DNA from 2 places in the Plantibacter sp. Leaf314 genome. Region 1 is predicted to be linked to the other one. Evidence: riboswitches for the same ligand, from Rfam matches in the RefSeq annotation. Region 1 holds a riboswitch; the other holds the start of a gene.
The links. Region 1 has a riboswitch for thiamine pyrophosphate ahead of ASF68_RS03295 (ECF transporter S component). Riboswitches for the same ligand answer to the same signal wherever they lie in the genome.

Region 1 (3,398 bases):
CGCTTGTGCCCGAGCGCGGTCGTCCTCCCGCCGCATCACGGCCGGTATCGCGAGTACTCGGATCGCGTCATGGAGGTGTTCGAGTCGGTGACCCCGCTCGTCGAGCCGTTGAGCATCGACGAGGCGTTCCTCGACGTCTCCGGGGCGGTGCGGTTGCTCGGGAGTCCGCGCACGATCGCGGCGCTCGTGAAGCAGCGGGTCCTCGACGCCACGGGGCTTCCCTGCTCGGTCGGTCTGGCGGCGACGAAGTACGTGGCGAAGCTCGCGTCGGGGCTGTCGAAGCCCGACGGACTCCTGGTCGTGCCGGCTGCTGAGACGCTCTCCTTCCTGCACCCGTTGCCGGTCGGGGCGCTGTGGGGCGTCGGTGGACGAACCGAGGAACAGCTCACGAACCGGGGCATCCGGACCATCGGCCAGCTCGCCTCCACCCCGTTGTCCATGCTCCAGCGCGCCGTCGGCGAGGCGTCCGGACGCCGGCTCCTCGAGCTCGCGAACGGCATCGACCCGCGTGGAATCGAGTTGGCGCGGCGGGAGAAGAGCGTCAGCCACGAGGTGACGTTCCCGACGGACGTCGCAGACCCCACCGTGCTGAAACGAGAGCTGTTGAACCTCGCGGGACTCGTCGCGATCCGCCTCCGGAAGGGTGGGTACGCCGGTCGGACGATCAGTATCCGGGTGCGCTACGCGGACTTCAGCGTCGTGACCCGGTCACGGACCATCGGCGAAGCGACGAACGTCGGACGTCGCGTCTACGACGAGGCGGCTTCGCTCTTCGGCGACCTCGATCGAGGAGGGCGTCTGGTCCGCCTCGTCGGCGTGAAGGTCGATCAACTGGTGCCCGCCGAGGAGGCCGGATCGGCGTTGTGGGATCCCGATGAGGAGTGGCGCGGCGCTGAACAGACGATCGACCGGGTGGCCAGTCGCTTCGGCGACCTCGCGATCGCTCCGGCCTCGCTCCTCGGGAAACCGCGGCGACGAGGGCTCGGGAATCGAGGCGACTCGCAGGGTGCTGGGAGCACGGATCAACCCCTTGGACCGGCGGATGCGCAGCGGTAGCGTGGCAGCATGACGAATCTCGTGGAGAAGCTGGCAGAACAGACCAAGGGGCTCGGCGTGAGCGCGGCCTACGGGGAGCAGCAGGACATCGACGGCACCAAGCTCGTGCCGGTGGCCCTGACGTACTACGGCTTCGGTGGCGGGTCCGAGGGTGACGGCGACGACGCACCGAGTGGCGGCGGAGGCGGTGGCGTCTCCATCCCCGTCGGCGCCTACATCAAGACCGACGAGGGCCTCCGGTTCGACCCGAACCTCATCTCACTCATCGCCGTCGCCATCCCGTTCATCTGGGTGAGCGGCAAGGCGCTGTCCGGGCTCATCAAGGCGCTCAAGAAGTAGCCATCCCCGTCGAACCCCTGCCGAGCGATCCTGCGCGGCAGGGGTTAGACTCGTGCCACCACGGGAGTCCGGTGAACCGGGCTGAGAGGAAGGTATTCGCCTTCGACCGTCGAACCTGATCTGGATCATGCCAGCGCAGGGAGACCATTTCTCGCTATCCCGTGCTCTTTTCCGTCTACAGGAAGGGCACGTATCGTGTCAGCATCGACCAAAATCTCCTCGTCTGAACGCGCCGCCGCGCGGAACCTCCGCTGGAGGGTCGTCGACATCGTCGTGGTCGCCGTCCTCGGTGTCGCCACCGGCCTCATCTTCTGGGCGTGGAACACGCTCGGATCCCTCTGGTACGCCGGAGCGAGTGCCGTGACGCCCGGCTTCGGCGGCATCGCCGTCGGCATCTGGCTGCTCGGCGGCGTCCTCGGCGGGCTCATCATCAGGAAGCCCGGAGCGGCCGTCCTCGTCGAGACCATCGGAGCAGTCGTCTCCGCGCTCATCGGGAACGCCTGGGGCATCACCACCGTGTACTCGGGACTCGCCCAGGGGCTCGGCGCGGAGCTCGTGTTCGCCGCGCTGGCGTACAAGCGATTCGGCCTCGTCCCGGCCATCCTCGCCGGTGCGGGCGCCGGTACCGGCGCATGGCTGCTCGAGCTGTTCATGTCGGCGAACCTGGAGAAGGGTGCCGAGTTCAACGCGATCTACCTCGGCTCGCTGCTCGTCTCCGGCGCGATCCTCGCGGGCGTCGTCGGTTGGGTCCTCGTCAAGGCGCTCGCCTCCACGGGGGCGCTCAGCCGGTTCGCCTCAGGGCGGGACGCGCGGCGCGAGGTCTGAGCGTGGTCGGTATGACCGGTCCGGCGCGCGTCGTCGCCCGTGACTGGGGGTGGCGTCACGCCGGTCGGAAGGCATGGGCGGTCAGCGACCTGGACCTCGTCATCGAACCGGGGGAGCGGGTCCTCCTCCTGGGCGCGTCCGGCGCCGGTAAGTCGACCCTGATACACGCGCTCGCTGGAGTCCTCGGCGGAGCGGACGAGGGAGAGTCCCACGGGTCGTTGCTCGTGGACGGGGTCGCGCCGGAACAGGCCAGGGGTCGGATCGGCCTCGTGCTGCAGGACCCCGATTCGCAGGTCATCCTGTCCAAGCTCGGCGACGACGTCGCGTTCGGCTGCGAGAACCTCGGGGTCGAGCGCGAGGAGATCTGGCGACGGGTCGTCTCGTCGCTGCAGGCCGTCGGCCTCGACCTCCCGTTGGACCACCCGACCTCCGCGCTGTCGGGGGGACAGAAGCAGCGCCTCGCCCTCGCCGGGGTGCTCGCCATGCAGCCCTCGTTGCTGCTGCTCGACGAGCCGACCGCCAACCTCGACCCGATCGGCGTCGCCGAGGTCAGGGACGCCGTCGCGCGTGTGGTCGACGACGGTTCGTCGACCCTGGTCGTCATCGAACACCGCGTCGACGTCTGGCGCGATCTGATGACGCGGGTCGTCGTGCTCGATGCGGACGGAGGGGTCCTCGCGGACGGTCCTCCCTCTGTCGTCCTCGACGATGTCGGACGCCGGCTCGCCGACGCCGGCGTCTGGGTGCCGGGCATCCCGCTGGGGCTGCCGCCCCGCCGGATGGTGCAGCCGAGCGCAGCCGTCCTGACGACGTCCGACCTGACGATCGGTCGGCTCCGTTCCCAGTCGGTGCAGGAGCACCTGGACCTCGACGTGCCGGAGCGCGCCGCGACGGTGGTCGTCGGACCGAACGGGGCCGGGAAGTCGACGTTGGCCCTCACCTTGGCCGGACTGCTCCCCGAGCTCGCCGGAACTGTGGACGCTGCTCGCGGCCTCGCCGGTGGGATCGGTCCACGGCCCATCCGCTGGAAGTCGACCGAGCTGCTCACCCGCATCGGGACGGTCTTCCAGGACCCGGAGCATCAGTTCGTCGCCGCGACCGTGCGCAAGGAGCTCGGCGTCGCCCTGCAAGCGCTGCGGTGGACACGCGCCGCGATCGACGAGCGGGTCTCCGAAGTC
Region 2 (3,398 bases), on a different contig from region 1:
GACTATCCGGACCTCGTCATCTTCGACTGCGACGGCACCCTCGTCGACACGGAACGCATCTCGGTGCGGGTGAACCTGCAGCTCCTCAACGAGGTCGGCGGCGACTACACCGAGGCCGAGGTGCGCGAACTGTTCGTCGGCGCATCGCTCGAGACCTACGCGACGCTCGTCGAAGCGCGGCTCGGCAAGCCCCTGGAGGCCGACTGGATCCAACGCTGGAGCGACATGTTCCGTGGGATCTGCGAGCGCGAGCTGGAAGCGGTCGACGGCGTCGTCGACGCCCTCGACGGCATCGCGGCGACCGGGGTGCCGCTGTGCGTCGCCTCGAACGGCATGTTCCACGACGTCGTCCGCAACCTCGGCCAGGTGGGCATCCACGACCGGTTCGCCGGGCGGATCTTCAGCGCCACCGACGTCGCCGTCGGCAAGCCGGCCCCGGACCTGTTCCTGCATGCGGCCGCCGACTTCGACACGGCCCCCGAGCGGTGCGCGGTCGTCGAGGACAGCGTCGTCGGCGTCCTCGCCGCGCGGGCCGCGGGGATGACCGTGTACGCCTACGCCGGTGGGATGACCCCGGCCGAGCGGCTCATCGGCGACGGCACCCACGTCTTCGACGACATGCGTGAGCTGCCCGACCTCATCCGAGACACCTGGGCGGAAACCGCCACCACGCGCTAGCCGCGACTCCGCAGTTCCGGGAACCGGCCGTCGTCGTCAGGCACGGTGGCTCCTCCGGCGTCCGGGGCGGTCGCATCCTGCTCCTCGACGGCTCGTCGTGGGCGTTCACCGCCGCGCGCGACGGCCTGGCCGAACGCCTGCGGTCCCGTCGTCGCGAGGCGTCTCCAGGGCAGGGTCCCTTCGATCTCGATCTGCAGGGAGAAGCTCAGCAGGGTGCGGATGACGACGATGATCGCCAGGACGGCTGCGTCGGTCAGCGACGGGGTGGAGGTGACCGTCTTCACCAGGTCGGCGGCGACGAGGATCTCCAGCCCGAGCAGGATCACCGAGCCGATCGTCTCCCGCAGCATCCGGAAGGCCCGCCCGCCGTCACGGGTGCGGAGCCACAGGCGGGCCGACAGGGTGACGGCGATCACGAAGCCAACGACCATCGCCCCGACACCGGCGACCTCGAAGACGATGGTGACCAGCTCGAAGAAGTCCATGCGCCCATCATCCTCGTCGCCTCGCCGGACGGGAAGCGGCACCGACCCGCTATGGTGGTCGCGAGTGACACGGGGTGCCGATCCCATGACGACCGGCTGAGAACACACCCGTCGAACCTGATCTCGTTAGTCCGAGCGAAGGGATGTCGCGAATGAGCATTCGCACACCGCAGCAGTCTGCCCACCCGTCCACCGACGAGTCCGCCGCCGGCGGGTTCGCGAGCGCCGCGGGGGACCTCCTCGACCGCCTGCGCGAACGCACCCCGCTCGTCCAATCGATCACGAACGCCGTGGTCACGAACTTCACGGCGAACGTCCTCCTCGCCGTCGGTGCCGCCCCGGCGATGACCGACATCCCCACGGAGGCCGGGCCGTTCGCCCGCATCGCCTCCGGCGTGCTCCTCAACCTCGGCACACCGCAGGCGGAGCAGCGCGAGGCCATGATCGAAGCCGCGACCGCTGCGAACGAGGTGGGCACCCCGTGGGTGCTCGATCCCGTCGCGGTCGGGTCCCTCCCCGTCCGGACGGCGCTCGCCGCAGAGCTCCTCGCACTCCGGCCGACGATCGTCCGGGGCAACGCGAGTGAGATCATCGCCCTCGCCGGCCTCGGCGCCGGCGGTCGCGGGGTCGACAGCACCGACTCCGTCGACAGTGCGATCGAGGCGGCGACCGCGATCGCGCGCCGTTCGGGAGCCGTCGTGGCGATCTCGGGGCCGACCGACGTCATCACCGACGGGGAGCGCATCGTCCGCTGCTCCAACGGGCACGCCTGGCTCACGCTCGTGACGGGCGGCGGGTGCGCGCTCGGTGCCGTGTTCGCCGCGTTCGCCTCGCTCGACGACGACCGGTTGCTGACGACGGTGGCCGCCACGAGCGTGTACACGGTCGCCGCTCAGCTGGCCGCGGCGGAGAGCCGCGGGCCCGGGTCCTTCGCCCCGGCGTTCCTCGACCGCCTCCACCTCCTCGACGCGGAGACCGTCCACCGACTGGCGGTGGTGGCATGAGCGCCGGGACGATGTCCGACGGGGTGCACGCGGCCCGTTCGCACGCCGCCCTCGTGCGCCGGGCCATGGCGACGTACCTCGTCACGGACGCCTCGGCGAGCGGCGCCCGGGGCGTGCTCGACGTCGTGCGCCGAGCCGTCGACGGCGGGGTGACCGCGGTGCAGCTCCGGGAGAAGACCGCGACGGCCCGCGAGCTGTTCGAGCTGACGCTCCGTGCCGCGGAGCTCGTCTCGGGTCGAGCCCTGCTCCTCGTCGACGACCGGGTCGACGTCTTCCTCGCCGCCCGTTCCGCCGGCGCCGTCGTCCACGGTGTCCACGTCGGGCAGAGCGACCTCCCGGTCGACGCGGTCCGCCGGATCGTGGGTGACGCGGCCGTGGTGGGCTTGACGGCGAACACGCCAGCCCACCTCGACGCGGTGGCCGCCCTGCCCGCGGGGACCGTCGACTACCTCGGCGTCGGCGTGATCCGCCCGACGGCGACGAAACCGGACCACCCGGAGCCGCTCGGCGTGGACGGGTTCGCCGCGATCGCCGCCGCCACCCAGCTGCCCTGCGTGGCGATCGGCGGGGTCGAGCTCGCCGACACCGCGGCCCTCCGATCGGCGGGTGCCGCCGGGCTCGCGGTGGTGTCCGCCATCTGTGCTGCCGACGATCCGGCCGCGGCGGCTCGCGCGTTCCGTGCCGCGTGGGACGAGGTGCCCGCGTGAGCGCCACCGACTCGCTGAGGACAGCCCCGGCCCGGCCGTCGCACGACGCGGGGATCGGGCGACGGACGCTCGTCACGAGGACCACGCCGCGGGTGCTGAGCATCGCCGGGACGGACCCGACCGGCGGCGCCGGTGTCCAGGCCGACCTCAAGAGCATCGCCGCGAACGGTGGATACGGCATGGCGGTCGTGACCGCCCTCGTCGCGCAGAACACCCGCGGTGTCCGTTCCGTGCACACCCCGCCCGTCGGGTTCCTCCGGGAACAACTGGACGCGGTGGCCGACGACGTCGTCATCGACGCCGTCAAGATCGGCATGCTGGGCGACGCACGGATCATCGAGGCCGTCGCCGCGTGGCTGCGCGAGACCGTGACCGGACCCGTCGTGCTCGACCCCGTCATGGTGGCGACGAGCGGCGACCGCCTGCTGCGGCAGGACGCCGAGGCCGCCATGCGCGAGCTCCTGCCGCTCGTCGACCTCGTCACCCCGAACCTCCCCGAGCTCGCGGTCCTCGCGGACGAACCG

Region 2: linked by a shared signal. The riboswitch ahead of thiM (hydroxyethylthiazole kinase) and the one ahead of ASF68_RS03295 (ECF transporter S component) in region 1 are both predicted to bind thiamine pyrophosphate.

What each region holds. Positions count from the first base shown of each region.
Region 1 covers NZ_LMOB01000001.1:701,294-704,691, reverse strand. Annotated here, with positions in the region: gene dinB (DNA polymerase IV) at 1-1,056, shown strand, start outside; gene ASF68_RS03300 (hypothetical protein) at 1,066-1,395, shown strand; TPP riboswitch at 1,446-1,554, shown strand; gene ASF68_RS03295 (ECF transporter S component) at 1,591-2,220, shown strand; gene ASF68_RS03290 (ABC transporter ATP-binding protein) at 2,232-3,398, shown strand, end outside.
Region 2 covers NZ_LMOB01000003.1:145,290-148,687, forward strand. Annotated here, with positions in the region: gene ASF68_RS16730 (HAD family phosphatase) at 1-678, shown strand, start outside; gene ASF68_RS16735 (DUF1622 domain-containing protein) at 675-1,163, opposite strand; TPP riboswitch at 1,224-1,324, shown strand; gene thiM (hydroxyethylthiazole kinase) at 1,307-2,167, shown strand; gene thiE (thiamine phosphate synthase) at 2,164-2,874, shown strand; gene ASF68_RS16750 (bifunctional hydroxymethylpyrimidine kinase/phosphomethylpyrimidine kinase) at 2,871-3,398, shown strand, end outside.